2 linked regions of the Nodosilinea sp. E11 genome follow. The protein of the gene in region 2 interacts with the protein of the main gene of each other region in a pairwise test. Links are inferred from orthologs where the notes say so. Each region holds a gene or a part of one and is shown on either strand. Other genes may lie near its edges.

Region 1 (15,416 bases), 1.3 Mb from region 2 along the record:
TTGCACCCTTACCTTCGGCGATATCTATGGCCAAATTATTGCGTGGCTGGTCATTTTGTTTATCAGTCTGGCCACTTCTCTAGCGCTGATGGGAGCCCGCCAGCCCATGTTCGCCCTGGCGACAGTGGGGCTAATTTTAGTCCTGTCGCTGCCCTTTTTGCTATTTGCCTTTGTCACCACTCTGTTCAACCACATTGAGTTTGAGACGGTGGCCGATAGCCAGACTGCCCCCGATGCTTCCGGTCAATCGGTGACTTCAGGTACCCCCGCTCGGGCTGTGAGCTAGCCTATCTTTTTGAACATTTTGATCGCTTCGCACGGTGGAGGCTCGATAGCCACACGCCGTGCGAAGCGTTTTAACGGAGGCGACCCTGAAAAACTTGTTCCCTAATGGTGAGCAGTGCCCACCCTACGGTGGCTACAGTCGCCGGATACTTCTGGAAATTTTCCTAAGGCAATGCAGCGCCGAATTAGTCTGCTGAACCTTCGGTGGCAGGGGCTGGCTCTAAAGGATCTACGCTTTCGCTGCCCGTGGTAGGGGCAGCCTGATTTTGGGTAGACATGAGCTCAATTTGATCTTTAAACTGCGCTGGGGCGAGGGCCGTGGCTTGGGCGAAAAGGGCCTGAGCGGTGTCGGCCTCACCCTGTTCTTGCAGCACCAGAGCTTTGGCCAACACTGGGCGGAAGTCTTCTGGGGCAGTGGCGATGGTTTCGTCGTAGAGCGCAATCGCTTGGCCAGGGCTGTTGGCCTCTACATGCACCTGAGCCAGGAGTAGCTTCACAGAAACGGTATCAATGCCCGCTGTCGCCCCTTCAGCCTGCACCTGCTCAGCGGTTTTAAGGGTGTCTTGAAGCAGCCCAATGGCGGCTTGAGGTCGATTTTGCTGAACCAATAGTACGGTGAGACCTTGTAGGGCGTTCATGTTGCCGGGCTGTTGGTCTAGCACCTGGCGGTAGGTCTGAGCGGCACCTTCTAGATCACCGAGCTGCTGTTTAGTTTGGGCTAGCAACACTGCGTAGTCGGGAACGTCGGGGTTTAACTCTACGAGCCGCTCTAGCGGGCCTAGGACCCCATCAATATCATTGAGCTGAATTCGAGCATCTACCAAGCCTTGCAGGGCTGTTTGGTTGTCGGGCTCGCGCTCTAGCACTAGCTCATAGCCCCGGGCCTGAGCTTCTAGCTCGGCCTGCACGGAGGCGGGGTCGGTGGCGGTGGGATTGGCCTCGGTAGGCTCTCCCCCCCGACGGGTGCCGTTGCCACCCAAAAGGGGCAGGAGCGATATCGACAAAAAGGCCGCTAACGCCAGGGTTAGAACGGTACCAACGAGCCAACGATTGCGGTTTGCAGTCACAGGTCTACCTCATCAGGGGAGCAGCGGATCACGGCGAAAAGTCGGGGCGATCGCAAAATTCAGAACAATGATTCTAGCGCTTCGGCTTTGGGGTGGACTTGAACCCAGAGCTAATTAAGCCGATGAACAGGGTTACAGTAGCAAAGAAGTTGCCAAGCTGTTCAGAAACAATACGGATTGCTAACCGTCAGCGATGAAAACTAGATGAGTTACCTCCATTGGCCCCTTCGCGGTGACAAATGATGTGACCCCTAGGGGCAAGTGGGCGATCGCAGGGGCAGTCAGTCAGGAGTAAAGCTTCTGATCGGTTGCGTTAATGCTTAATATATTTGCCCTAACAATGCACATTTAAGGGTGAATGTTACGCTAGGCTTACAGGCTAAGTCATGCGCAAAGTGCCATTGCGTTGGGTAGCTGGTTCATGTTGAGAGGAGATCGGTGGTGTCATGGGTTCTGCAGAACAAGACGCTTCTAATAAAAGCGACATTACAGCTAAAGACGGTAGCGACCAGGGGGCAGCGCCCGCAGCGGAGCGGCCATCGTTACTGTCTCCTCCCCAACGACCGGTGCGACCGGTGCGACCGGCTGTAGCGCCAGAGACCAACGCAGTAGCGGTTAAGCCAGCGATCAAGCCGGTAGACACTGTGGTAGCCAAAAAGGCTCCGCCTGCTCCGCCCCCTGAGCCTGAGATCGACCCTGATGCCTATCGCTATCAACCCATTGCGCCCCCCAGTGAGCCAATGCAGTACCGGGCGATTGGCTTGGTACGTGGCACCTACGAACCCAGCGAGGCTGACCAGCTCAACCGGGGCAATCTCATCACTGAAGACGGTCACGTCATTGACTCAGTCCTGCTGGGCCGCATTACTAGCTTGGTGAAGAAACACATCGATCTGTCAGTGCCTCACCTGTGGGTCGTCTATCCTCGCACTCGGCGCGAGCTCGATAATGACGATCAAGATCTGCACCTGCAAATCGTTGGCGTTTGGGAGCCTGAAACCCTAGGGTTGCCTGGCGAAACCCCCGCCAGCGAGGACAGCGCAGAAGACGGGGATGAAACCACCGCTGAAAAACCAGATTTGGCGGATTTGCCGCCGGTAAACGACAACTTTTTCTCCATTCGTGGCGAAGTCATTAAATACACGCCTGAAGACCAGTGCATTGCTGTCAAAATTCTCCAAGGGGCAAAGCGTACCCCTGGCACTTCTAAACCGTTCAAGCTGCTGCTTCACGGCACGATTGAAGGGCGTACCGTGGGCTACTTCTGGGATTTTAAGGTGAAGCGTGAAGCCAAGGTTTTGGTGCTCAGCGAAGCCTCGGTGGTGGGCATTGTGCCACCGAAGAAACGGCCTAAGGGCAGCGGGGGGGGTGGGCCACGGCGGGGAAATCCTGGCCTGCGCAGTGGGCCAGGGGGCAGTCGCCCGCCCATGCCCAGCCGTCGGCCTGCTGGGGTTAAAGGCAGCAATTTGGGAACAGATACTCGTTCCGAGCCGGTTTCCGAACGCCTCTCGAATCGCCCTAAAAAGCGCGAAGAAAACCACGAGAGCAGTGCCGAGTAGGCGACATGTTGGCCAGGTTAACCGCTCAGGGCATCTTGGGGCAGAAAGGCGCGGTCTTGGGGTAGCGATGCCACCGGGGCCGCCAGCTCAAACTGGCCAGATTCAATCCAACCCTTGAGTTCGTTTGCCACCTGGCGGGCCAGGTAAACACTGGCTAGCGGTGCCGTGCGTACGGTTTGCCCTTCGATGGCGATCGCCCCCGACTTGAGCTGAGCGTAGCTCACCAGGCCAAAGGTGGGGCGCACCCGTCGAGGAATGGAAAAATCCATGACTGGCGCAACAATGTCGGAATCTTGCACCGCACAGTGGGCGGCAACGGTTTCGTTGAGTAGGGGAATGGGAACGCCTACGCCCAGCATCAAAGAGGGGCCGTAGCCTTTGAAATAGCAGCCCCGCACCCATTCTGACCGCATTTGTTTGGCATCGCCAATCAGGGCCAAGGTGGCCGCTGGGCCAATGGGAGTGCGGTTGGGCAAGCGCCGCTGCAGGGGAAAGTGCTGTGTTCCTTCCCAGGCGACATAGCCGACGCCGCCGCCCAAAAAAATGCGGGTGCCAATGCCGATCGCTTCAAGATCGGGGTCGTTTAAAAGTGGGGAGAGGGCACCGGGGTTGGCGTAGACCGCGTTGCCCAGGCGAGGTTGCAGCGGGCCTAGGTAGGTGGAGAGGGTGCGATCGCCTCCGTTTACCCCAACAATAAAATTTTGGTATAGCCCGCGCGGGCTGTACAGGTAAAACTGGTTGATCGTGTCGCGGGTAATGGTGGTTTCGAGCGAGGTGCGGGGGTAACAGTCGGTACCGTGGCCCGTGGCCTGGAGGGATACACTGCGTCCGGCGATCAAATCGGCAATCACGTGGCCGCCGCCGTGCTCACGCACAGGTTCGGTGTCGCCCAGGTCGCCGCCCCGCCCTGCTACCGCAGGCTGGCTGGCCCCCAGACAAACATCCACTGCGCCAAAGCCCGCGTAGGCCGGCACCCCATCGAGATAACATTCCAGCAGCTTGATCGGTGGGTCGGTGTGGCCGAGGTTAAGCATGGCCCCCGACGATTCCATCGGCTCAAAGGTGCCAGTTACCACCACATCGACGGCTTTGGCGGCGGCGGCTATGCCCTGCTCTTGGGCCTGAAGCTTAAAGGCTTCGGCAGTTTGCACCACCGCTTTGCCTTGGCGAATTTTGGCGTTGATGCTGTCGATGGTGCGCATGGATGGTGCCTAGAGGGTAGAACGGCGACGCAGCCAGAATAACCCCCCCATCAGCACTGAAGGCGCAATCAGTAGCAGGAGCACTAGGCTGAGGGCTGGCTGATTTTGCCCTGCTTGGGAATCTGCTAGCAGCGCCGGTACCCCATATTTGATGGCTGCGCTCAGCACCCCAGAAACGGCCACCACTTTGAGCACAAAGTTGAAATTGGAGAGCGTCATGGGCTTAGGAGGGCGATCGCCGCACGTTGAGACAACACCATTCCTGCCGTCGCCAGAGGGTAGACACCACCCAGCCATGCTGCTCTAGGGTATCGGCGACTAGCTTAGACTGGTCGAGCAAAATGCCGCTGAGAATGCCCCAGCCATCGGCGGTGACAATGGTGTGCATTTGAGGGATTAAGTCCATAATCACCTCAGCTAGAATATTGCACACAAGGCCGTCGGCGGGGGCATCCATGGCCTGGGCGATCGCATCTAAACTGCCATGAAGTAGCGGCAGCTGCTCTTCCGTCAGCCCGTTGAGGGTGCGGTTGCCCATAGCTGAATGCACCGCCAGATCGTCAATGTCTGCGGCGTAGGATTTTTTAGCTCCCAGCAGCAGCGCTCCAATTGAGAGAATGCCAGACCCACAGCCAATATCGGCAATTGTGACATCGGTTTTTTCGTAGGTGAGCCGCATTTCGAGCGACTCCAGGCAGAGCTGGGTGGTGGGGTGGTTGCCGGTGCCAAAGGCTACCCCTGGGTCGAGGCGCAGCACCAGCCGCTGATTGCCATCGGGCGGTTCGAGCCAGGCCGGGGTGATCAAGAAGCGATCGCCGATCGGCTCCGGCTGCCAGTGGTCTTTCCAGCTCTTTGACCAATCTTCTTCGTCAATGAGCTGCCAGCTAATGCGGGGCAACACTAGATTGCTGCACAGGGCATCTTGCTTGATCAGCAGGGCTAGGGCCGATAGATCGAGCAACTCGAGCCGATGCTGCGGAAAATAGGCCTGAACTACGCAGGAGGAACCCCGCTGCTGGGTAGATGTACCCTGGCTGCCAAAACTGTCGAATCGCCAGAAGACCGTATCCTCTAGGGCCGGATCGCACAGTACCTTTACTTCCCACCAGGTGTTGACCACAGCCATTCTAGAGATTGCCTCGCAACTATCAAGATTGGGCCTGCCCCGTGCGGGCTAAAGCCCCAAATTTTCGGCTGTAGGGTGGGCACTGCCCACCACTTACTCACCGCCTATCGCGTTAGCCCACCGCAGCTTAAGCACCCTACGCCTTGCCCCCCTACAAATTAACTGTGTAGGCATCGCGAATACCCGGCACCTTGAGAATCTCTTCCAAGATGCCTTCGGGCAGGGGGTCATCGAGGCTGAGGGCCATCACCGCGTCGCCGCGCACAATTTTGCGGCCCACCTGCATGCTAGCGATATTGACATTAAAGCTGCCCAGCAGCGAGCCAATTTTGCCAATGATGCCCGGCATATCGCGGTGCAGGGTAAACAGCATATGCTGCGTTGGCGGCACGTTGATCGGAAACTCGTCGATGTCGGTGACCCGAATTTCGCTGCCTCCCAGCAGCACCCCAGTCACCGAGTGCTCGCCCAGGTTGCCCTTGGCCGACAGGTTCAGCGAGCCGGTGTAGTCGCGAATGTCGGCGTCGCGGGTTTCAATCACGTGGATGCCCCGCTCCTTGGCTTCGATGGAGGCGTTAACGTAGTTGACCCGTTCTTGCAAGGCGTGGGAAAGCAGACCCTTGAGGGCCGCCACCATGATCGGCTGGGTGTCGCCCCCGGCGATGTCGCCCTGGAGCCGCACGGTGAGTTCTTCGACCCGACCCCCAGCTAATTGCCCCACCAGGTTGCCCAGGGTTTCCGCCAGTTGCAGGTAGGGGCGCAGCTTTTGCATCACCTCGGGGCGCAGACCGGGAATATTTACCGCAGATCGCGCCGGTAGCCCCAGCAGCACATCGCGAATTTGCTCAGCCACATCGATGGCTACATTCACTTGAGCTTCTTCGGTAGACGCGCCAAGGTGGGGGGTCAGAATGATTTCCTTGCCCAGCTCCCGCAGTTCCGACTCGCCCAGGGGTTCAGCCTCGTACACGTCCAGGGCGGCACCCCCGATGGTGCCCTCCCGTACGGCCTTAGCCAGGGCCGCTTCGTCGATGATGCCGCCACGGGCGCAGTTGATGATCCGCACCGTGGGTTTCATCGTAGCCAGGGCCGCCTCATTGACTAAGTGAGTGGTTTCTGGCGTTTTGGGCAGGTGCAGGGTGATGTAGTCGGCCTCGCGGAACAGTAGGTCTAGCTCCACCAGGCGACAGCCTAGCTGTTCAGCGCGATCGGCGGAGATAAACGGGTCGTAGGCCAGCAGCTTCATGCCCATGGCCCGGGCGACCGTGGCTACATGGGAGCCAATTTTGCCCAGGCCCACCACGCCCAGGGTTTTCTTATAGATTTCGACCCCGGTGAAATCTTTGCGCTTCCATTCGCCCGCCTTGACCGAGCGATCGGCGCTGGGAATGTAGCGCGACATCGACATCATCATCGCCAGGGCGTGCTCTGCCGCTGCGATCGTGTTGCCCTCGGGGGAGTTGACCACCACAATGCCCCGTCGAGTGGCTTCAGGCACATCGACGTTGTCGACTCCTACCCCAGCCCGGCCAATGATTTTGAGGTTCTGCCCCGCCTCAATCACCGCCTTGGTCACCTTGGTGCCAGAGCGAATCATCAGCGCGTCGTAGTCGCCAATGGTCGCCACCAATTCTTCGGGCGAAAGGCTGGTATTGACGTCGACCTGGGCAACTTGGGAGAGAATATCGAGGCCCGCTTGATCGATGGGGTCGGAAACTAAAACCTTGGGCATGGGTCAGCCATAAAAATGTCACAGGGATCTACTTTACTGCAAAGCCGGGGCAGGGCATTAGCGTGGAGAGTACTTTTACTGTTCTTCTAAGGCCCGAAAACAGTCAGACAGCACCACATTAGAAAACAGAAAACCTTCGGGATCGCTGAGACGCAAACAGCGGAGATCATCCCAGGTGTCGCCTTCAACGATGACAAATCCCTGCTCAATGTGAGGCTTGAGGGTTTGTTGGAGCATTGACCAGGTTTTAGGAGAACAATGCGATCGCAGCTCATCGCCGTTAATCCCCTCTTTGAGCCGCAGCCCCAGCATCAGCCGATCCAATAATTGTTCCAGGGTTGGTGTTGGTGGTTCGCTGTGAACTCCCCCAGCGGCTTGAAAGGCCTTGACCCACTCGCCGTAGGTCGTCAGGGTGCGGGGCCGACTGACGCGCTGGTGCTGGGTGTAGCTGGCGGCCCCCAGGCCAAACCCGTAATAGGGCTGGTTGCGCCAGTAGGTCAGATTGTGCTGGCATTGGTGTCCCGGCTGGGCATAGTTAGAGACTTCGTAGTGGTCGTAGCCCTGGGCAGTTAGCCATTGCTGAGCCAGCCGATACATGGTGGCGGTTTGATCGTCGGTGGGCAGGGGCGCATCGCCCGGTTGGTAGCGTTTGGCAAAGACGGTTTGTGGCTCTACCGTGAGGTCGTAAATGGAAAGGTGGTGAGGTTGGAGGGCTACGGCCTTAGATAGGCCGGTTTCCCAATCGGTCAGGGTTTGGTGGGGCAATCCAGAGATTAAATCGAGGCTCCAGTTAGGCATGGCGACCTGGTGTAGCCAATCTACAGCCTGGTATACGTCGGCAACGCGATGGTAGCGGCCACAGCTTTCTAAGGTGACATCGTCTAGTGCTTGAACGCCGAGACTGATGCGGTTGATGCCTGCGGCTAGGTAGCCCTGCAAATGCTCTAGGTCAAAGGTGCCGGGGTCCATTTCCATGGAGATTTCGGCGGTGGGGGCGATGCCAAAGCGGCGATCGAGTTGGGCCAGAATCGTTTCTAGCTGGGGGACAGAGAGCAAAGATGGAGTACCGCCGCCGAAGAACACAGTGCTGAGGGGGTGTTCATTCAGCTTTGGGGTGGCTACGATTTCTGCACAGAGCGCGTCCACATAGCTTTCTACGGTGCCTGAGGTCTCGCCACGCTGCTGGTTACCCAGCACTGAAATTGGGAAGTCACAGTAAAAGCAGCGACGACGGCAGAAGGGAATGTGGATGTAGGCGGCGGCAGGGCTGGAGATATTGCTAGAGAGGGTAGTCATCGCCTATACCTTGAAGCGAGAGGCCGGGATTGATACCAATTGTCCATGCCGCTAAGGCGACACCTGGAAGGATGAAAACTGTAGGGTGCATCCGCGCAGCGATGCACCATCTTAGGGTCATTTTCAGAGCAAATCCGCAGCACAAAATCCCGATTCCCAAACGGCTGAACCGTAGGGGCGAATGGCATTTGCCCTGTTGAAGCATGAGTGGTGAGGCAGGATTGGGTATTGTAGCCAGGTCTACCGCTGGGGACATTTCGATTGTTCCCAGACCCCCTCAACCAGGGACGTTCCGCCGCCCTGGACCCGACGGACGTATTAGGCTGTAGGCGGCATGTCGCGCTTCGCATCGGTCTCGGCTTGTAGGTGATCGGGGGGGCGATCGCTCTGTGCATGGTCTTGCCTGTGTTAAAGCAGGCTAACACTATCCCCAACCCTAAGACTTTGCCCGCATTGATTGGCGATGTTGGTGTTGACCGCCAGTTTGTAGAAATGGTCAAACCATTGGGGGGGTGCCCAGCTCGGCAGGGTGGCGGTGCGCTGCTGGGCGAAGGTTTTTTGGAAGCTTTTGGTGGCAGATCCGGTGAGGGCGTCGCGAGTGGGCACAATGCAGCGTTGGCAGGGGTTGATGCCTTGTAGCACCACATCACCGATGGTGAAGCAGACGGGGGTTTCATCGGTGCTGAAAAGCTGGTCTTCCCAGAAGGCAGGCACACCGTCGATCTCCAGGTTGGTGCGGAAGCGACGGCGGGTTTCGTCGAGGGTAAGGCTATACCAGTCGGCGACGGTCTGGAGAGTGGCGGTGCTGATTACCGTTGGTCCAGCGGCATAGGTGTCGTCAGGAAAGCCGAGGTCGTGGTTTTCTTGTAGGGTGACGGGCTGCTGAAAGTAGTTGGCTAGCCAGGTTTCTAGGTCTGGGCGCTGCTGGTGCAGGGAAAAGGTGACGGTTGAACTATCGCTATCCACGGCTAGAGTGATGAACTCGCCATCGTCAGAGAAAGCCGATCGCAGGCGGTGGATGGCGGCGGTGCGCTTGGCGTTGATGAAGCGGTTTTGGGCATCAAACAGGGCATAGGTGCGATCGCCCCTCAGCGCCCCACTCCCCAACACCGTCGCCTGGGACACCGCAACCCCATCTAGCGACTTGACGGGGAAAATATCAATGCGAGACAGAAAAGGGAGCATGGGGCTGGATCCTCGCTCGATGTCGATGCTCTAGCCATCATAACCATCCCTTGCATGCCCATCATCAGGGCGATGGGCACAGGCTTTGCCCTTTGCCTATCCTACGTTTAATCACAACTATCTACTTAGCCCTCGGTCTTAGCCCTCGGTCATTGATAAAAAAAGACCCCTGAGTTAGCTATCCTCAGAGGTCTGAATCAGGGTGCATCTACCATTCCACTCTCCTGAGGCGGCGGCTAAATTCCGGTGAAATACCTGGAGTTCACGGATACTTGAAACAAAGTGGCTATGATCTGGGGGCTGTATGAATTCTTGACTTTTGCCCTATGGCCAACGCCGCGACCTCGCCTAAAATCCAAGATTTTCCTGCGGGCACCTCCTCGCAGGTTGCGCCCCTAGCGCCGGGGGTCTATATCGTAGGGGCTGGACCGGGTGACCCAGAACTGTTGACGGTTAAGGCACAGCGCCTGCTAAGCCAGGCGGATGTGATTCTCTACGCCAACTCTCTGGTGCCCCAGCAAATCCTTGAGTGGACCCGCCCTGATGCTGAGCGTATTGGCACTGCAACGATGACCCTGGAGAGCATTCTGCCGCTGATGGTGGAGCGGGTGCGGGCCGGCAAGTCGGTAATTCGCCTGCAATCGGGCGACCCCAGCCTCTACAGCGCCATCCACGAGCAAATTCAGGCGCTGGCGGAGGCTGAGGTGCCTTTTGAAGTGGTGCCGGGTATTAGCGCCTACCAGGCGGCGGCGGCCAAGCTCAATGCTGAGCTGACCATTCCGGGGCTGGTGCAGTCGATCATTCTCACCCGCATTAGCGGGCGCACCCAGGTGCCCGAGGCGGAGGATCTGGCCAGTCTGGCGGCCCACAAAACCAGCCTGTGCCTGTATTTGAGTGCCCGCCATGTGGAAGAGTCTCAGGCCCAGCTTTTAAAGCACTACGAGCCGGATACCCCGGTGGCGATTTGCTTTCGGATTGGCTGGCCCGATGAGCAGCTTTTAGTCGTTCCACTGTCGGAAATGGCCCGAACCACCCGCGAAAAAGACCTGATTCGCACTACGCTTTACGTGATTAGCCCAGCGCTGCGGGGGCAAAAGGTGAGGTCACGACTGTATAACCCCGACCACACCCACCTGTTTCGTCCCAAGGATCGATCGGTCATCCCCTCTGATGCGACCCAAGATGCGGTGACTACTGAGGCTTGACCTGAGTGATGGCTGGGCTTAGAGTGTTGGCATTAAAACTGAATTTAAGCCTCTAGGGTTCCGGTTTGGCGATGGTGCTGAACGGCTGGTCCGAGAGAGGCGGGTTGGTGATGGCCAACTACACGGCGGGACAAAAGCCCGGGAGGATTTTAGAAGTTGATCGCGTCAACTTCTCTGATTTTCCCGGGCTTTGCTGTACCTGGCCTGGGAATCGCGTTTAGTCTAGTGCTCAAGTTATCCCTGTGAGGCTTTCCGATGACCACCGACCCCGCCAATGATCCAGTATTTCAAAGCCCCAATGGCCAGTCTTCTGAGGCCCAGCGCGCCCTAGAGATGGAAGCTCGCTTGCCCATGACCGGCTGGCAGCAGGAAGTCTCCCAGGGTCTGGAGTACGGCCTAGAGGCGGCGGCCAGCATTCGCGATCGCACCATCCCCACCTTTTCTCGTGGTGAGCTGCCCCACTACGCAGGCATCAACACCTTTCTCAAAGCACCCTACGTCGAAGATGTGCGCCGGGTGGGCGAGTTCGATGTGGCGATCGTCGGTATTCCCCACGACAGCGGCACTACCTACCGCCCTGGCACCCGCTTTGGCCCCCAGGGTATTCGCCGCATCTCGGCCCTCTACACCCCCTACAACTTTGAGATGGGGATCGACCTGCGCGAAAGCATCACCCTCTGTGATGTGGGCGATGTGTTCACCATTCCCGCCAACAACGAGAAGTCCTTCGACCAGATTTCTAAGGGCGTGGCCCACGTGTTTGCCTCTGGCGCGTTCCCGATCTTGCTGGGGGGCGACCACTCCATCGGTTTCCCCACGGTGCGGGGCATCTGCCGCCACCTGGGCGACAAAAAGGTCGGCATCATCCACTTCGATCGCCACGTCGATACCCAAGAAACCGACCTGGATGAGCGCATGCACACCTGCCCCTGGTTCCACGCCACCAATATGGCCAACGCCCCGGCCAAAAACCTGGTGCAGCTGGGCATCGGCGGCTGGCAGGTGCCGCGCCAGGGGGTGAAGGTCTGCCGCGAGCGGGCCACCAACATTCTCACCGTCACCGACATCACCGAAATGGGCCTCGATGCCGCCGCCGATTTTGCCATCCAGCGCGCCACCGACGGCACTGACTGCGTCTGGATTAGCTTCGACATCGATTGCATCGACGCGGGCTTTGTGCCCGGCACCGGCTGGCCCGAACCCGGCGGTCTACTACCCCGCGAGGCTCTCTACCTGCTGAAGCGCATCATTCAAGAAACCACCGTCTGCGGCATCGAAGTGGTGGAGGTGTCGCCCCCCTACGACGTCAGCGACATGACCGCGCTGATGGCCACCCGCGTGATCTGCGACACCATGGCCCATTTAGTAAAATCGGGCCAGCTACCCCGTCGCGAGAAGCCCTCGTACATCCATGAAGAGGCGAATATGAACGTGGATGAGCCCTGGGAGTAGGGAAGTGTGGAGAGGTGAAGAAGTGAAGAAGTGATCGCGTCTCCAGCTCTTTACCCCTTTACCTCTTCACCCCTCTACCTCTTCACTCTTTCCCCCCCGTTCCCTGCCATGCATGAAACCGATATGACCAAGGCTCTCATCCTCACCGTGCGCGACTGGTGGGAGGCGCAGCCGGGGCAGCCTGCGATCGAGAAAGTTCACCTGACCGTCGGCAAGTTTACCTGCGTGGAGCCGGTGGGCCTACAGTTTGCCTTTGAGGTGCAGACCCGTGGCACCTTTTTAGACGGGGCCGAGCTGGTGATTAACGAAACACCGCTAATCGCCTACTGCCACGATTGTCAGAGCGAGTACCGGCCCGAAATTGGCCTGCAATACGCCTGCCCTACCTGCCAAGCACCCATGGGCGACATTCGTTCCGGGCGCGAGCTAAAGATCGATCGGGTAGAGTATGCGGAGGCGATCGCCCAACCGTAGGGTGTATTAGCGCAGCAATGCACCGCTTCATGTCTCGGCTTAATCTCATCTAAAAGTCTTGCAGACCCACCCCCGCCCCTCCTAGGAGGGGCATCGGAAAATCCAAAATCGCAAATTCCCAATCTAGAATCGCCCTATGCACCAAACCTTTGACGCTGCTTTAGGAATCGATCTGCTCCACGTCAACCAGAGCGGGGCCGACCACAACCGCGCCCACTTTGACCGCTGGGGCATCACCTGCATGAATATCATGAGCAGCCCTGGGGCGGGGAAGACGGCGCTGCTGGAGCGCACCCTGGAGGGGCTGCATGGGGATCTGGCGATCGCCGTGATCGAAGGCGACATGACCACCGAACTCGACGCCGATCGCCTGCGCCAGTACGGGGTGCCAGTGGTGGCGATTAATACGGGGCGATCGTGCCATCTCGACGCCAAAATGGTTGCTGGTGGGATCCATACCCTAGAGCACAGCTACGAACCGAATGCCCTGGATTTGGTGCTGGTCGAGAACGTGGGCAACCTGGTCTGCCCTGCCGAGTTTGAGGTGGGCGAACACGCCAAAGTGGCCCTACTGAGCATCACCGAAGGCGAAGACAAGCCCCTCAAGTACCCGATCATGTTTCAAGAGGCTGACTGCCTGCTGATCACCAAGGTAGATTTGGCCCCTTACCTGGATGTCAGTATCGAGCAAATCGCCGCCAACGTGCGGCAGATGAACCCCGATGTGACGATTATTTCTGTCTCGGCCAAAACGGGGGAAGGGTTGGAAGACTGGTTTGGATGGGTGCGCGATCGCGTGTCAGCCGCTACTTCGGCTAAGACCCACGTTCACATCTAATATCAAATCCTGGTGAGCTACCCCCGATTTAGCAGGGCGACAAGCCAAAATCAAGAGAATCTCAACAGCCGCTGCATGACGCCACCTACGGCCCGTTTCATCTGCTGCTTGCGCCGCCAGCGCTGAAACTCTTTGCGGTAGCTATACTCGTTGGGGCGATAGATGCGCCATGCATCCCAGGCAATTTGCAGTGCCCAGGGGCCTAAGGTGATGTAGAGCAACCAGTTCCACAGCCAGCCGCCCGTGACCAGCTGAAACACCACCACACCACCGCCGATGATCAAAAACTGGGCCAAATCGTGGTGAAGGCGCTGCCGTCGCTGGCTATCAAACAGCTTTTGGTCGGCCAATTCATATTTCTTGACGTCCCACTCGCGCTCGGCTTCGGTAACCAGGTCAGCGGAGATCCCCAGCTCGTCGGCAATTTCTAGTAGCTGAGTACGAGAAAGCTCGCCAGACTCAGTTTGACGGGCGATCGCAATGCTCAAAATCTGCTGGGCATCTTCGGCGGGGTACAGAAACTCGCCATCCCGGATGTACGAATCAGTTGTTAAATCAGCCATCGCTGCCCTCTTGCCCATAAATCCCTTCTTATTTTTATAAACAAAATCTGGGGGATGTGGGGGGCGGTTGCAGTACGGAAAACCTATCGGCACAGCGATCGCTCCCTGTGGTGAGACCTGCGCCGGTTAGGGCATGCTAATGGGTGGATACGCATCTTAACCATCGGAGTGTGCACTATGACCCAACTGGTACCGATCCGCCTAGAGGATGGCACCGAAATCTATATGGAAGCCACCGACGATGTGGTCGCCCCCCCTTCGGCCCCCGACCCCTACGCTGAAACCACCCGCACAGCCAAGGGCCTGGGTATGACCCCCCAAGCCGCCCAGGTGCATGCCGCTCAGAGCTTTAAAGCTATTGAAAGTACCATTCGTACCTACACTAGCTACACCATGAATGCCTTCAAAGACATGGCCACCGCCAATGTCGAAAAAGTCACCCTAGAGTTTGGCCTCAAGGTCGGCGGAGAGGCAGGAGTTCCCTACGTTACAAAAGGCACCGCCGAGAGCAATCTCAAAATTACGGTGGAGTGCTCATTTAACTAATTTGCTTACCGACAGAACGGTAAGTCATCGTCACCATCACCGGGTTCCTTGGAGGGCGGCTAGGGAGCCGTCATCTAAAGACCCGGTTTTTCGCTGCGCTATAGAGATCCCCAGCCTCTGTAACCCTAGCTGAGGGTTGCCCGTTTTCTGCCAGCCAGTACTAGGTAGAATAGCGGGATTGGCCCAGGGGATGACTAACCGAGGACAATCAGTATATTTGTTGTGCCAATTCTTGGCCAATGTATAATAATTTGATAATCAATCTCGCAGAAACGAGGGTTTCCCTGGGATATTTTCTAAGATTTCGTCGATATTAGGGAGCCGTTGGCTTCTTGTTATAGTGATCTAGAGACCTCTTGGTCTTGACTCTGCTACCTTTGGAGCTGTACCTGCGGCAAGTTTGCTCCTAGATAAAGCTACATTCTGAAGCCCGCTCCTGACAGTTCCTGAAAATCTGACTGGCCACCACCACTACAAGGGAATGAGATTTTGCAGGGATTGACGAAGGAGAAACCTATCTTAATCACCTGCTGTGCTGCCGGGGGGGCACTGCTCGTTTTGACTATGCTGGTGCGATCGGAGCCGAGCAACAGGTCTACGCTACCACCTCCGCCCCCCAGTGCCGAAAGTCTCAACATTCAGACGGTGCCGGTGCCGCCCCCTCCCGGTGTAGGCCAAGAAATTTTGCAAGATCGCTTAGAGCGCGATCTGACTCGGCAGCAAGATCTGGTGAGCAGCCTGCAAGACGAACTGCGCGCCCAAAAGAATCTGGCCGATGATCTCAAAGTTCAGCTGGAGCGGCAACGGGCTGAAACCGATAAAGTCTTAGAACAGCTGGATACCTATCAGGAGACGGTCGAGAATATGACCTCTCAGCAGGTGCGGC
Region 2 (15,419 bases):
CATGCAAGGAAAAACATCCTAGAACCAGCAATGTTTTTAGTAAGAGCAGCATCTTTTGCCGAGTGTCGCTAGAGGAATCTACTCCTACATTTAACATTCACCTTTATCCGCACAAGTCTATGCAGCATCAAAAAAGCCAATTAGCAAGGAAAATCGCATTAAAAAGGCCTAATTCAATCAGCATCCATATTGCCAACTTGTCATGCTTAGAGAAGCATTTCTCCAAATAAATTTATATACTTCACATGAATGTCGGAATCATTGCGAAGAGTGTGTGAACCGCTCTGCCCTGTTCGCGGACCAACCCATTTTAGTATGGTATCACTGAGTAGTCGTTCTAAATGAGAGGATCCCAAACAAACTAAAGCCTTTAGTGCATATAGTTTTAAAGTATTTCAAAAATGACTACATTTCTAGCAATTAGATAACATTTTTATTTTATTGAGGTACATTAAAACGTCTATAGATATTTTTGAAAAAGGTTTTTATAGCCATAGTCACCTAGATTAGGACATCCAGAAATCTTAGAAACGTTTGAACACTCAAACGTTCCTAGGGAAAAATGAATTAACCGGACTGGCTACAGCTATACTACGCTTTTTGATTGAGAATTACCATAAATACTAGTTAGATAATGCGCGTTTACAGGTTGTTATGCTTTTAGTTTTCAGGGTCGTCTTTTTGCAACCTTGACTCAGAGCTTTACTGGACAAGTTGCCATTTAGTTCATATACCTGACAACTTATGGGAGGCAGGGAAACCCTATGAAAACTATTCCCCGGCTAGCCGGCGATCGACAATGACTGCGGGCTGTTATTGACCAGGTTGCCTCCTAACTGGCGACAGGGACTCTGCCAAATGCTCAAATAGTTACAGTCCTCTAAACTTATTTAATTTCTATGAAAGCGATTATTCTCTCAGGTGGCAAAGGAACGCGCCTCCGCCCATTGACTTATACAGGAGCAAAGCAACTTGTCCCTGTAGCCAACAAGCCAATTCTATGGTACGGAATTGAAGATTTAGTGAAAGCCGGCATCACAGACATTGGTATTATTATCAGTCCTGAAACTGGGGCTGAGGTTCAGGCCAAAACAGGTGATGGGGAACGCTTTGGAGCTCACATTTCCTACATTCTCCAGGAGAAGCCGGCTGGCCTAGCTCACGCTGTTAAGGTAGCTCAACCATTCTTGGGAGATGCTCCATTTGTCATGTATCTTGGAGACAATTTAGTTCAGAGTGATTTAAATATATTTCTGGATGAATTCAAAACCAAACAGTTAGACGCGCTTACTTTGCTATGCAATGTACCAAATCCTACCGCCTTTGGGGTGGCTGAGGTTGATCAGAGTGGACGAGTGTTGAGACTTGTCGAAAAGCCAAAAATTCCACGATCAAATTTAGCGCTTGTCGGCATCTATTTATTTAACAATAGCATTCATGAGGCGATCGCCAATATTCAACCCTCTGCACGGGGAGAGCTAGAAATCACTGATGCTATTCAGTACTTAATCAACCATGGAAACCAAGTCGAGGCTCGACAGATCCAAGGCTGGTGGCTTGACACGGGGAAAAAAGATGACCTTCTAGAAGCTAACCGCGTGATCCTTGATACTTGTCTTGTCGCTGCAAACCATGGCGAGGTTGATAACCAAAGTCAGATCATTGGGCGAGTTCGGATTGGGGAACGTTCTAAAATTAAGAACTGCACGATTCGAGGCCCGGTCGTTATTGGCGAGGATTGCGATATTGAGAACTGCTTTATTGGCCCCTATAGCAGTATTGCAGACCAGGTTGTGATATTAAACGCTGACTTAGAACACAGTGTCTTACTTCAAGGTGCTAAAGTTCTCAATATTCAGCAACGAATCGTAGATAGCCTAATTGGTCAACGCGCACAAATTAAAGAAGCACCCCAGCGACCAAGGGCAGTCAGGCTCATGATTGGTGATGATAGTCAGGTGGAGCTGGCTTGAATTACCTTAAGGTGTTTAAACTTTTTTTGACCTATACCGAATAAATAACCGTATGATTACCTCAGGGCAGAAATCAAACCGATCTCAAGAACCTAGATCCCCTAGAAAAATATTGATTACAGGGGGTGCTGGGTTTATAGGTTCTAATTTCGTTCACCATTGGCATGAGACGTATCTGAGCGATCGTATCGTCGTACTCGATGCTTTAACCTATGCAGGAAATCTTAACAACCTCAAGGATTTAAACGGTTCTTCACAATTTCGGTTTGTACAGGGAGATATTTGCGATCGCCCTTTACTTGATCAGATTCTGGCAGAAGAATCAATTGATACTATTGCCCACTTCGCAGCAGAGTCTCATGTCGATCGCTCAATCTTAGGCCCAGATGCTTTTGTACGCACTAATGTTGTGGGTACGTTTACGTTGCTAGAGAGCTTTCGGCAACACTGGCTAGGCCGAGGAAAGCCTAAGGATGATCGTTTTCTACATGTATCGACTGATGAAGTTTACGGCAGTTTAAGCGAGAATGATTTGGCTTTTAGTGAGACAACTCCCTATGCTCCTAACAGCCCATATTCTGCATCAAAAGCGGGAAGTGACCATTTGGTGCGCTCATATTTTCATACCTATGGAATGCCTACACTGATCACAAACTGCTCCAATAATTACGGACCTTATCATTTTCCTGAAAAGCTAGTTCCACTCACATGCATTAATATTTTGATGGGTAAGCCTTTACCCATTTATGGAGATGGTCAAAATATCCGGGACTGGCTCTATGTTGGTGACCACTGCAAGGCTATTGATTGCGTTATACACTGCGCCCCGCCGGGAGAAACTTATAATATTGGAGGAAATAACGAAGTTAAAAATATTGATTTAGTCGCTATGCTCTGCGATCTTATGGATGAATTGGCGATAGATTTGCCGGTTCACCCAGCTCGCCAACTCATTACATTTGTTAAAGATCGACCTGGGCATGATCATCGCTATGCAATTGATGCGACTAAAATCCGTACAGAATTAGGATGGACGCCTTCCGTGACAGTTGATGAGGGCTTACGTCATACTGTTCAGTGGTATCTTACTCACCCTGAATGGTGGCAGCCACTACTCTCCCCTGCTTATCAGGATTACTACAAAACGGTCTATGCTTAAGGTGCATCCCTTATGGATTGAGTCCTAGTTCTAAAGATTAAAGTTTGCGAGCCAAGGGCTAAGTTTACGCCGTGAAGTACTGAACAAGTAGCAAGATGCGCCGATAGATGATCGCCTCTTGCTCGGCCTTGGTTGAAGGTCAACTACAACGGAACTATCAGTCGTTGCCGGAGAAGGCTCGTCGTCGCTATGAGGCTATTAAAGCAGCGACGGGGTACCCGAGAGTTAGTACCTAATACCAAATCCGATTTGGTTAACCCCGGTCCATAATCAGGAAACCCGTAGGGCATAGCATGCTATACCTCTACAAATCGGGGTGCTCATTCGGGGTTCAGTATAGCCATCGCCAGAACCGTTAGGACATGACCGATACCCCTAAAGCGATGGCTATACGCCATTGCGCCATCCCAGTTTTTAACCGGAGCAGAGGCCGATGTCCTAAGCGCAATGGCTATCGCTATATAAGGCAGGGAAAAGCAGCCCTAAAAAAGTAGCTCCCCGTAAATTACGGGGAGCTACAGTTTACTGTGCCCTAACGGGCAAGCGTTAAGTTACTTGACAGTAACTTTAGCCCCAGCTTCTTCAAGCTGTTTTTTAGCGTCTTCAGCATCGTCTTTGGTGACCGCTTCTTTGATCGCCTTGGGAGCAGCTTCAACCATTTCCTTGGCTTCTTTCAGACCCAAGCCGGTCAAACCACGCACCACTTTCAGAATGGCGATCTTCTTGTCGGCGGGCACATCTTCGAGCACGACGTCAAATTCGGTCTTTTCTTCTTCGGGCTCAGCAGCAGCGGCAGCACCGCCACCCATCATACCGGGGGCCATCATCATCATACCGCCGCCAGCAGAGGCAGAAGCATCGACGCCAAAGGCCTCTTCAATTTGCTTGACTAGCTCAGAAGCTTCTAGCAGGGACAGAGATTTTAACTGTTCGAGAATTTCATCAGTTTTAGCAGACATAGTTACCGGTTAACTCCTGGTAGAAAAACAATTAAACGTGAACAAACTGAGTAAAGACGTGCCTAAGCCGCATCTTTTTCGGACACTGCCTTGATGGCGCGGTTGAGCGAGGCAGGTACCTCTTTGATACCGACGGCCAGCTTGGTTGGCACCGCATTGACGCCCACAGCCACCCGAGTCGGCATCGCCTTCATCGCCCCGGCCAGACGAGCCATAAGCTCTTCTTTGGTAGGTAGTTCGGTGATGGCCTTGATCTGGTCTTCATTAAGGGCCTGACCTTCCATGACACCGCCCCGTAAAACGGTTTTTTTGGTGTCTTTTTGGAACGCCTGGTACTCCTTAATTGCCCCGCCAAAGTCTTCTTTAACCAGCACAAAGGCTGAAGAATCCTTGAGGAACTCGGTGATAGGCTGCCAGTCGTCGTTGCCATCGACAGCGATCCGCATCAGCGTGTTTTTGGCAATCTTGCACACAGCGCCCTTGGGACGCAGCCGATTTCGCAGGTTGCTAATTTCAGCCACGGTTAGCCCTTTGTAGTCAATCACAAAGGCTAGCTGAGCTTCTTCTAACAGAGCCTGAATTTCGGTTACCAGCTCTTTCTTATTTGCTAGGGTTCTCCCCATGTTGATCTCACCTCCTTTAAAGTTGGGGATAGGGAAACTTAATTACCCAATCCAGGTCTGGGCCAAGCTGTTGCCAGCTATGGCAACTAAAAACAAACCCCGACAACCATGCCGGGGCAGACCAACAACCGACTATGCTCAGCCCAAGGCAAAAGCACTTCAGTCATTACGTCAACCTCGGCAGGGTTTATGCAGCGCCTAGCTGGCACCTGCTGTCTACGGTCGTCTATGCGATTGTTGGGGATTAGTTCAGCTTGTCAGTCTCCTGGTTGGTTTGGGTAAAACTGAGGCCACCTGGTGACCAATCTAGGCGATATCGCCCAGTTTTAGGTCACGCAGAGAGTTAACGTCAAGGCGGATGGATGGGCCCATGGTAGAGGCAAGAGCCACCGTGCGCCAATAACGGCCTTTGGCACCGGAAGGACGATTACGATCAATGGTCTCTTGGAGAGCCTTGAGATTGACCAGTAAGTCTTCGGCAGTAAAACTTGTCTTGCCAAACATAACATGGACGATGCCTGTTTTGTCGGCGCGAAACTCAAGCTTACCTGCTTTGAATTCGCTAATGGCCTGAGGCAGATCGAATGTAACGGTGCCGCCCTTGGGAGAAGGCATTAGACCACGGGGGCCTAATTGACGACCCAGCTTAGCCACCTGCGGCATAACGTCAGGGGTGGCAATCAGCACGTCAAAATCCATCATGCCTTTTTGGATTTCGTCAATCAGCTCTTCAGAGCCAGCTAGGTCGGCACCCGCTGCTGTAGCCTCAGCCACTTTTTCACCTTTGGCAATGACCGCGACTCGAATTGTCTGCCCGGTACCTTTGGGCAAGATCACCGTGGTACGCAATTGCTGGTCGGTATACTTGGGATCAATGCCGAGGCGAATGTGTGCTTCGGCTGACTCAATAAACTTAGCCGTGGCCGTTTCTTTGAGCAGCTCTAAAGCTTCCATCGGTTCGTAGAGCCGATCTTCTATCTTGGCCTGGGCTTCGCGCAGGCGCTTGGATACTTTAGCCATAGTGTCTCCTTGGGGTCAAACGAAGCTAGGCTTCTTCCCCGTAGTATGAACAATTGAGATGTGAGCAATCGAAACGTTTCTGGTCTGTGACTAGGTACTAGCACCTAGTCAGCAACGGTAACACCCATGTTGCGGGCAGTACCTTCAACGATATTCATGGCAGCATCAATATCGTTGGCGTTGAGGTCAGGCATTTTGGTTTCGGCAATCTCTTTGAGCTGAGCTCGGGTAATAGAGCCAACCTTCTTAGTACGAGGTTCACCAGAACCACGTTCAATACCAGCCGCTTTCTTAATCAACACCGAAGCCGGCGGGGTCTTGAGGATAAAGGTAAAACTACGATCTTCAAAGACCGAAATTTCAACCGGTACTACTAGGCCAACCTTGTCTTGGGTGCGGGCGTTGTATTCTTTGCAAAACGCCATGATGTTGACCCCATGCTGACCCAGAGCGGGACCAATTGGGGGAGCTGGGTTTGCCTTTCCAGCAGGAATTGCCAGCTTAATTAACGCTACGACTTTCTTGGCCATTAATTAACTCTCTTTTTCCACTTGGTTAAATTCCAGTTCTACTGGGGTGTCACGCCCAAAAATAGACAGCAAAGCCTTGAGCTTACTGCGTTCAGGGCTGACTTCTACCACTTCGCCCTCAAAGTCTTTAAAAGGACCTGAGAGCACGGTGATTTTATCTCCAGGAGACATATCGACTTTGACGATGGGCTTTTGCTCTTCGGTGCGCTTAAAGATGCGCTTGACTTCACTCATCCCGAGCGGCATTGGCTTGACGTGGCCGCGACCACGACCGTAGGCGCGACGCTGCTCGGCCCCAACGAAGTTGATTACGTGGGGAGTATTTTTGACTACCGACCAGGCCTCATCATCCATGAACATGCGCACCAGCACATAGCCAGGGAAAACTTTTTCGTCAATATTTTGTCGACTGCCATCTTTGCGAAGCTTAACCGCTGGAGTTTGGGGAATCTCGACCTGAAAAATACGATTGACTACATCGAGTGTGCCAATGCGCTGTTCAAGATTGAGTTTGACGCGCTTTTCACAGCCAGAGGCTACCTGAACAGCATACCAACGAGCTTTACGTTGATAAAATTTGGCCGCCTCCGCGTCAGCCCCATCGGCTTCAGAGGTCGCCGATGATTCCGATGACTCGGTCTCTAGCTCGGCGTCTAAAGCATCATCAAGGGAAGCATCGTCGTCATAATTAAAGTCTTCTGATGTAAGCGCCATTAGAATACTTGCCCCGAAACCCACCCAAACAGACGGTCAACAAGATAGATCAGCGTTGCGGAAAGGCTAACCATAAGAATGACGGCGGCAGACTCACTGATGAGCTGCTGCCGACTCGGCCAAACCACTTTGCCTAGCTCCTCTTTGGTGCCCTGGAGAAAGGCAACGACGCTAAAGCCTTCCTCAGCGGTAGACTGAGCTGCTGCTGACTTACCTTTGGACTCTACTGCGGCGTCTTTTTTAACCACTGGTTTGGCTCCTGTTGGCGCTGGTCCGAACTGAACTAACTGGGAACAATGAATGAGCAAACCCGCTTGCCCTGACCTAATCGCTTCTGCTTAGAAGAACTAGACTTGGCAACTCGGTGCCCTGGCTTATTCTCGAGTAAAAGGCAGTGACAATATCTACGCCTCATATCGTCCTGATAGACAGGAACTAAGAGATTTGGATACTGCCGCTGCCACAACTCAGCGCGCCCTGGAGGACTCGAACCCCCGACATCGGGTTTTGGAGACCCGCGTTCTACCAACTGAACTAAGGACGCATGCAGCCAGGTGCTTAACACCAGAACCCAGCTTGATCAATTCTAGTTGATCGGGCGATCGAAACGCTGCTTTAAGCGAGTTGCTTTGCCCACGCGATCGCGAAGATAGTAGAGCTTGGCCCGGCGAGCCTTACCCCGACGCAGCACAGTAATGCTGGCCACTTTAGGCGCGTGGAGCAGGAACACCCGCTCTACCCCAACCCCTTGGAAAATCTTTCGTACCGTGATGGAACGATTGATACCGCCGTTGCGCATGGCAATGACGGTGCCCTCGTAAGGCTGGATCCGCTCTTTACCGCCCTCCTGAATGCGCACGCCAACACGGATGGTGTCGCCGACGTAAATGGTAGGGAGGTCAGTCTTTAACTGCTCCGCTTCAATCGAGCGGATGATTTCCTCTGCGTTCATAGGGCCTGCAAATGTGCACGGTCTACGATTATAGACTATCAAGTGCTTTAGTCAAAGCCCAAAATAATGTTTTTTGTTTTGGGATTGCGGTTGATCTTTTGCAAGGCCTAGCTGGGCATAATGCGGCCTCCCTGGGCATAGTGGTATTAAGCATGCGCCCCACAGCCTACCTGCTCCCAAATTCCCTCCATAGTAGCCCTAGCAGCCCCCGGTTATGTCTAATCTACCTATTACCCCCTCGTTTGGGGAAGGGTCGCCCCCCCTTGCGAAGGAAGCCACTGTGGCGCTAGAGGCGATCGCGATTCCCCTGTGGATTGTCGATCAGCACCAGCGTTGGTGCTTTCTCAATCGAGCCTGTAGCCCCTTGCTAGGACGTAATTTGGCGGCTCTAGTCGGTCAGCGGAGCACCGATGTGTTGCCCCCAACCACAGCCCAAGAGTTAACAGAGGCGGGGCAGCGGGCGATCGCCAGCGGCCAAGACCAGACCCAGGCGATCGCGATGGCTGACCAGACTGGGCAACTGCGCAGTCTAGTCACCACTACTCATATTTTTTTATCAGCTAGTAGCGAACCGTTGCTGCTTGTGACCTTGCAAGACTTGCTGCCCCTGCAACAGGTCGAACAAACGCTACAGCGCCAGTCAGAGCGGGAGCGGCTGCTAGGGGCGATCGCCCAGCACCTGTTACAGTCGCTTAACTCTGAGGACCTGCTGCAAACCACGGTCAACGAGGTGCGACGCTTCCTGCGGATTGATTGGGTTTTGTTTTACAGCTTTGACTCCGACGACAACGGCGTCGTGGCCGAGTCGGCTAGTAGCACCCTAATGGCAGGGAGGAAGTTAGTCGAAAGCGATTTGAGCTTTACCCCGTCTGACCTCACGCGTTATCGCCAGGGCGACATGGATGTAATTGACAACGTTGCGACAGCCAATCTACCCCCGGACTGCCGAGAAAAGTTTGCCCAGGCTCAGGTCAATGCCTGTCTGATTATGCCCATTGTCCAGGGAGAGGCTTTTTATGGCCTAGTGTGTGCCCTCAATTGCAGCGGCCCACGGCCCTGGGCATCTTGGGAAATTGAAACCCTGCGCGAGGTGTCGCTTCAGGTGGGCAGCGCGATTAAGCAGGCACGCCTCTACAACCAGGTGCAACAGCTCAACACTGACCTAGAGCAGCAAGTCGCTCAACGGACCGAACAGTTGCAAACGGCCCTGGAGTTTGAGGCCACCCTAAAGCGGATTACTGACCGGGTGCGTGACAGCCTGGATGTGAACCAGATTATGCTGACGGCAGTGAAAGAGCTGACCGAAGCCCTGGATGTAAAGGGCTCAAACACCTCCCTATACGATCTGGAGCAGGGCACCTCGACAATTTATTACGAGTACAACAGCTCAAGCCCGTCATACCAGGGGCGCGTGGCCCAGATGGAGGCCTTCCCGGAGGTGTACCACCAGCTGCTGGACGGGCAGTATTTTCAGTTCTGTTCGGTGGAGCCGAACCCGGTGCGGGGCTATGTGGCCATGCTGGCCTGTCCGGTGGTCGATGACCGGGGGGTGCTGGGCGATCTGTGGCTGATTAACGATCGCGACTACGGCTTTAACGACATTGAAATTCGCTTAGTACAGCAGGTGGCAAATCAGTGTGCGATCGCCATTCGCCAAGCCCGTCTCTACCAGGCAGCCCAGTCTCAAGTGGCTGAGTTAGAACGGCTCAACACGCTCAAAGACGACTTTCTCAGCACTGTCTCCCACGAGCTACGCACGCCCGTCACCAGCATGCGAGTGGCGCTGCAATTGCTGGGAGTGACACTCAACCAAGAGTTTGACCTCACCGCTGACCTGGGCAAACCCAAGGCCGAACGGACGCGCATTGGCCGTTACTACAGCATTTTGCAGGAGGAGTGCGAGCGCGAAATTAGCCTGATCAACGATCTGCTCGACTTGCAGCGGCTCGATGTGGGCAACCACCCCATGCAGCCCGAACCGATCTGGCTCGATACCTGGCTAACCGGGTGGATCGACAGCTTTGTCACCCGCGCCAAAAGCCGTGATCAAACCCTGAGCCTAGAGGCGGCACCGGCCCTGCCCGTGGTATACAGCGACCTAGCTAGCCTAGAGCGGGTGCTGGCAGAATTGCTCAACAACGCTTGTAAGTACACCCCGCCGGGAGAATCAATCACCCTCGCCGTGTCGGCCACCGCCACCACAGCCGGGGAGCAAGTGTGCCTAGCCATCACCAACACCGGGGTGACGATTCCTCCAGAGGAGAGAACCCGCATTTTTGATAAGTTTTACCGGGTGCCCAGCGCTGATCCCTGGAAGCAGGGGGGCACAGGCCTAGGCCTAGCTCTGGTGAAAAAGCTAGTGCTGCACCTGGGTGGCGATGTTGAAGTGACCAGCGACAGGAACCAAACCTGTTTTGCCGTTACCCTGCCAACCCAGCCGACCCAGCCGACCCTGCCGACCCTGACCCGATAGGATAAGAGTAGGTCTTCTAAATCCGAGGGTGAGGCTATGGACAGTGCGGCGAACCAAGCTCCAGCAGTTTACGCCGGACAGTTTGGCGATTACACCATCACCAAAGGCGATCGCCGAGGGGTGGTGCTCTACCGGGCTGGCCTCGGGGTAGCGGCGGTTGCTTTTGGTATAGGCAGTGCGATCGCGCTGTTCTTCAGCCAAAACCCCACTCTGGTGCAGGCTATCAGCCCGCTCTATACAGTGTTTTGGTTAGGGCTGGGGCTAAGCCTGGCTACTATTCACATCTATCTGGTGCCCCTGCACCGGCTGTTGCAGGTGTTTTGGCTGGGGGGAGGTGTGGCTACCCTAGTTCTCTCCCACGGTATCGATGGGCCATTAGCGCAGACGGTAATAGCACAACCCCAGGTGCTGTGGGGCATTGGCTTGACCTTCGTTGCCCTAACCGGCATTTTTTTCAAAGAAGCCTTTTGCTTCGATCGCCTGGAGACTAAATTGCTGACCCCGCTAGTGCCGTTACTGCTGCTAGGGCATCTGTTTGGCTGGCTCCCCCTAGCTATCAAACAAGGGCTGCTGGGGGCTTGGGCACTGTTGTTTCTGGTGTTTGCCCTACGCAAAGCGGTGCAGCCAATCGTGCCCGATATTGGTGATAAGTCGGTGTTTGAGTACCTAAAACAGCAACGTACTGCCCAGGGCTAGAGAACCGGGGTTCAGACTTAGGTTCATGGCGACTTTGTTGGAGGTGTAAGGGAACTCTTGAACCCTACGCATTTATACTGAGAAAATCTTGGTCCGCACATAAGATCAGCCCTTGGTAGCTGTCGCGGCACGATGTCTCTCAGATCACCGCGCAACATTGAATGACTACGACCCAACAGAGCACCATGAGCAATGCCCCCGGGCCGCTGACAGACCGGGTTCTCCCTGCTGCTGGTAGTCAGGCGGCAGTCGCTGAGGGTTTGAGCGCCGACCCGTGGGCCAAAGCATTATTTGCCTTTGGCCACCAGATTGAGACCACACCGCACCCCTGTCGTCCTCAGCGCCCGCCAAGTGCCCACGATACCAACCCATCGCCGATCTCTGAGACTGCACCTGTCGCCTACTCGTTCGCAGACGCAGCCCCGCAGTTGGCAAACCCCATGGAGCCGTTACGCGATCGCGATCGCGCCGCTCTGCAAGACTTCTTTGCCCACGATCAGATGGTCACCATTGAGGCCGATATTCTCCACCGCCTCAGCTATCTGATGCCCGAACCCGCCTGGGAGGTAGAACCCTACGAGTTTTTGCGGGAGTTTCTGTAGGCCAGCAGGCGGTGAGATGGTCTAGCATCAAGACAGATTTCGCCGTCTGGTTTTCTCCGTTCTGCGTGGCTTTCTCCAATGCCTGCTCTTCCCGGTTCTAAGACGCCCTTTTGGCGGCGCGCCCCCAAGCTGATTTTGCGCCCGCTGGAGTATTTTGAAGACAACTACCGCCGCTACGGCTCGGTGTTTAAGGTGGGCGAAGGACCACCGCCGTCCATCTATGTGGCCGACCCAGCGGTAATTCAAGGCATTTTTCAGGCTGACAGCAGCTATTTTCACATTCCTCCCCAAGGCATGGGCAGCGGGTTGACCTTTATGCTGGGCGACAATTCGCTGCTGCTGATCGATGGGGTGCGCCACCGTCGCCACCGAAAGCTGCTAATGCCGCCGTTTCACGGCGATCGCATGCGGGCCTACGGCGACACCATCTGCACTCTAAGCCAGCAGGTGATGGCCGACTGGCAGCCGGGTAGCGCTTTTGACCTGCGAGCGGCGATGCAGGAGATTACCCTGCGGGTGATTCTCAAGGCGGTGTTTGGGCTGGGAGAGGGCGATCGCTACGAGCGCCTGCGACAGCTGCTCAGCACCCTGCTAGAGGGCTTGGGCACACCCCTGAGCGCCTTTTTTATCTTCTTTCCGGGGCTGCAAAAAGACTGGGGGCCGCTCAGCCCCTGGGGTCGGTTTGTGCGGATCAAGGCTGAAATTGACGCGCTGATCTATGCCGAGATAGAAGAGCGGCGTGTCCCGGCGGGAGCGCTACGCGAATCGCAGCCCCAGGCGGGTCGCACCGACATTCTCTCGCTGATGATGGCCGCCCGCGACGACCAGGGTCAGCCCCTCAGCGACGGCGAACTCCACGATGAGCTGATGACCCTGCTGATTGCCGGCCACGAAACCACCGCCTCGGCTCTGACCTGGGCACTGTACTGGGTGCACTGGCTGCCTGAGGTGGGCAATCAAATCCGTCAAGCGCTCGATCACCTGGGTCCCGACCCCGACCCGCTGGCCGTTGCCAGCCAGCCCTACCTCAATGCCCTCTGCCAGGAGACCCTGCGAATATATCCGGTGGCACCCACCACCGGCATTCGCATTCTGAGTCAGCCGCTGACGGTGGCGGGCTACGAGTTCCCCGCCGGGGCAGCGCTGTTTCTGAATATTTACCTAGTGCACCACCGGGAGGATCTATACCCTGATCCCGATCGCTTTCGCCCCGAGCGGTTTTTAGAGCGGCAGTACTCGCCCTACGAGTATTTTCCCTTCGGCGGCGGGCACCGCAGCTGCATTGGCTCGGCCTTTGCCCTGATGGAAATGAAGCTGGTGTTGGCCACGGTGCTGCGCCAGTGGAGGTTGGAGCTGCCTGCGAGCCACCAAAAACCGCTGCGCCCGGTGCGGCGCGGGCTGACCCTGGCCCCGCCGGGTCACCTTCGCTTGGTGCCCCTGGCCCAGCGAGTGCCACAGCCCGAGGCGCTATTGCTGGGTTAGGGCCACATCCACTGGGGCCACGCCCCCCTGGTCGAGAATCTGGGGAATTAGATCTTCGCGGCGCACCGCCATCAGGTGTACGCCCTGGCAGATCTGGCGGGCCGCCTGCACCTGCTCAGCGGCAATCTGCACGCCCTCTTGCAGTGGGTCACTGGCGGCGGCCAGACGATCGACAATGGCCTGGGGAATGTGGGCACCGGGCACGTTGCGGTTGATGAAATTGGCGTTTTTGGCCGACTTGAGCAAGAAAATGCCGGCCAGGACGGGGCGGTTATAGTCTGCGGCGACTTGATCCATAAATTTGGCCAGACGGTCAAAGTCGGTGATCAGCTGGCTCTGGAAAAACTGTGCCCCGGCCTTGACCTTGGCTTCAAACCGCCGCTGTAACCCCGACCAGCTGGGCGACTGCGGGTCAATAGCCGCTCCGGCGAACAGATCGAGGGCACCGTCGTTGAGGGGCTTATCGTGGCTATCGACCCCACCGTTGAGCTGGCCCAACAGCTTGAGCAGCCGCACCGACTCTAGATCAAACACCGCCCGCGCCTCGGGGTGGTCGCCCGCTTTGACCGGGTCGCCAGTAAGGGCAAGAATATTGCGCAGACCTAGGGCATAGGCCCCCATCAGATCGGCCTGGAGGGCAATGCGGTTGCGATCGCGGCAGGCCACCTGACACACCGCCTCAATGCCCTGCTGTTGCAGCAGCACCGCCGCCGCCCACGACGACATCCGCATCACCGCACGGCTGCCGTCGGTAATGTTGACGGCGTGCACCCGGCCCTTCAGCCTCTGCCCCATGGCCAGCATGTGCTCGGGGTTGCCCCCCTTCGGTGGCATCACCTCGGCGGTGACCAAAAACTGGCCCGCACTGGCCGCCGTGCGCAGCCGATAACCCAACGGTGCAAAAGTCAAAAAATCCTCCTTAGGAACCCTGACCTTCAGGATTCATGCGTCAAAGACAGGGGTAGTTGCTCAGTATATCTCGCTGGCTACAGCGGCTTAGAGTAGCCCAGGGCTGTTTTCACCCGATCTAGGGTTTGATTGGCCCTAGCGCGAGCCTTTTCACCACCGGCTTTAAGAATGCTCTCTAGGTAGCCGCGATCGCCCATCAGCTCGGCATAACGAGCCTGAATCGGAGCCAGAGCCGCCACCGCCGTCTCGGCCAGCAGGGGCTTAAACTGACCCCAGCCCATCTCCTTACACTCTGCCGCCACTGCCGCTTTAGTCTGCCCCGACAGCACGGTATAGAGGGTCAGCAGGTTATTGCACTCGGGGCGGGCCGGGTCGTCAAACCACAGCCCCCGCTCGGGGTCAGTCTTAGCCCGCTTAACCTTTTTGAGAATCACCTCCGGCGGATCGGTGAGGTCGATGCGGCTTTGGTCAGAGGGGTCTGACTTCGACATTTTTTTAGTGCCGTCGGTCAGACTCATCACCCTGGCCCCTTCGGCGCGGATCATCGGCTCGGGAACTTTTAGCACCGGGTGCTCTTCGCTGCCAAACTGAAAGTTGAGTCGGGCAGCAATGTCGCGAGTTAGCTCCAGGTGCTGCTTTTGGTCTTCGCCCACGGGCACCAGATCGGGTTCGTAGAGCAAAATATCTGCCGATTGCAGCACCGGGTAATCGAGCAGGCCAATGCTGACGTTTTCTCCCTGCTTAATCGCCTTTTCTTTGAACTGAATCATCCGCTCTAACCAGTTGAGCGGCGTGATGCAGTTAAACAGCCAGGCCAACTCAGCATGGGCCGACACATGGGACTGCACAAAGATCGTCGCCTTCTCAGGGTCAATGCCACAGGCAATGTAGGTGGCCGCCACCTTATAGGTGTCTTCAGCTAGCCGAGTGGGATCATGGGGCACAGTAATCGCGTGCAGGTCGGCCATAAAGAGAAAGGCGTCATATTCTTCTTGTAGGTCAACCCAGTTGCGAATCGCCCCCAGATAGTTGCCTAGGTGCAGGTTGCCCGTTGGCTGAATGCCTGAAAGAATGCGCTGTTTGGCCATAGGTCGAAGGGAATATGCGGCTAATGGAATGGGGGTGGCGCAGAGCCAACAAGGCACAGCCCTTTACGAATCTACCCTAATCTCTGCCCGTCGCAGTAGCCAGAAATGGGCCAATGGTGAGGCTTTCCTTGCCGACAGCCATTAAATTGTTTAGGTTTGTAACATAGAAATCGCAAAATTATCGTCATGAGCCTTTCCCCCGACCTGTCAAACCGCTTGCAGACTGCCCTAACTCTAGC

The links.
Region 1: the proteins of rplK (region 2) and prmA interact in binary tests that used the Escherichia coli proteins (3 or more experiments, as listed by UniProt). The link is inferred for Nodosilinea sp. E11 from one-to-one orthologs.

What each region holds. Positions count from the first base shown.
Region 1 is NZ_CP136520.1:3,169,337-3,184,752, forward strand. The notes cover bases 3,286-6,101. They hold prmA (50S ribosomal protein L11 methyltransferase), read right to left. Parts: upstream 5,234-6,101; coding sequence 4,337-5,233; downstream 3,286-4,336. Other genes in these bases: RRF56_RS16150 (homocysteine biosynthesis protein), read right to left, coding at 3,286-4,113; RRF56_RS16155 (hypothetical protein), read right to left, coding at 4,123-4,332; serA (phosphoglycerate dehydrogenase), read right to left, coding at 5,391-6,101. In the rest of the region: RRF56_RS16135 (hypothetical protein), read left to right, coding at 1-286; RRF56_RS16140 (tetratricopeptide repeat protein), read right to left, coding at 471-1,352; RRF56_RS16145 (hypothetical protein), read left to right, coding at 1,799-2,911; more of RRF56_RS16150, read right to left, coding at 2,929-3,285; more of serA, read right to left, coding at 6,102-6,971; radical SAM family heme chaperone HemW, read right to left, coding at 7,047-8,267; RRF56_RS16175 (MOSC domain-containing protein), read right to left, coding at 8,676-9,452; cobM (precorrin-4 C(11)-methyltransferase), read left to right, coding at 9,779-10,657; RRF56_RS16185 (agmatinase family protein), read left to right, coding at 10,913-12,109; hydrogenase maturation nickel metallochaperone HypA, read left to right, coding at 12,218-12,583; hydrogenase nickel incorporation protein HypB, read left to right, coding at 12,720-13,421; RRF56_RS16200 (2TM domain-containing protein), read right to left, coding at 13,472-13,984; RRF56_RS16205 (CU044_2847 family protein), read left to right, coding at 14,162-14,530; RRF56_RS16210 (hypothetical protein), read left to right, coding at 15,095-15,416. UniProt on the Escherichia coli protein: Methylates ribosomal protein L11.
Region 2 is NZ_CP136520.1:4,423,170-4,438,588, reverse strand. What follows is about bases 4,552-7,370. They hold rplK (50S ribosomal protein L11), read right to left. Parts: upstream 6,265-7,370; coding sequence 5,839-6,264; downstream 4,552-5,838. Other genes in these bases: secE (preprotein translocase subunit SecE), read right to left, coding at 6,978-7,226; nusG (transcription termination/antitermination protein NusG), read right to left, coding at 6,268-6,978; rplA (50S ribosomal protein L1), read right to left, coding at 5,021-5,734; rplJ (50S ribosomal protein L10), read right to left, coding at 4,552-4,714. Also shown: RRF56_RS22050 (glucose-1-phosphate thymidylyltransferase), read left to right, coding at 900-1,973; rfbB (dTDP-glucose 4,6-dehydratase), read left to right, coding at 2,026-3,132; rplL (50S ribosomal protein L7/L12), read right to left, coding at 3,684-4,091; more of rplJ, read right to left, coding at 4,154-4,551; rplS (50S ribosomal protein L19), read right to left, coding at 7,565-7,930; RRF56_RS22000 (GAF domain-containing protein), read left to right, coding at 8,145-10,403; RRF56_RS21995 (DUF2301 domain-containing membrane protein), read left to right, coding at 10,440-11,099; RRF56_RS21990 (hypothetical protein), read left to right, coding at 11,261-11,701; RRF56_RS21985 (cytochrome P450), read left to right, coding at 11,780-13,183; RRF56_RS21980 (methylenetetrahydrofolate reductase), read right to left, coding at 13,169-14,092; trpS (tryptophan--tRNA ligase), read right to left, coding at 14,170-15,180; RRF56_RS21970 (hypothetical protein), read left to right, coding at 15,367-15,419. UniProt on the Escherichia coli protein: Forms part of the ribosomal stalk which helps the ribosome interact with GTP-bound translation factors.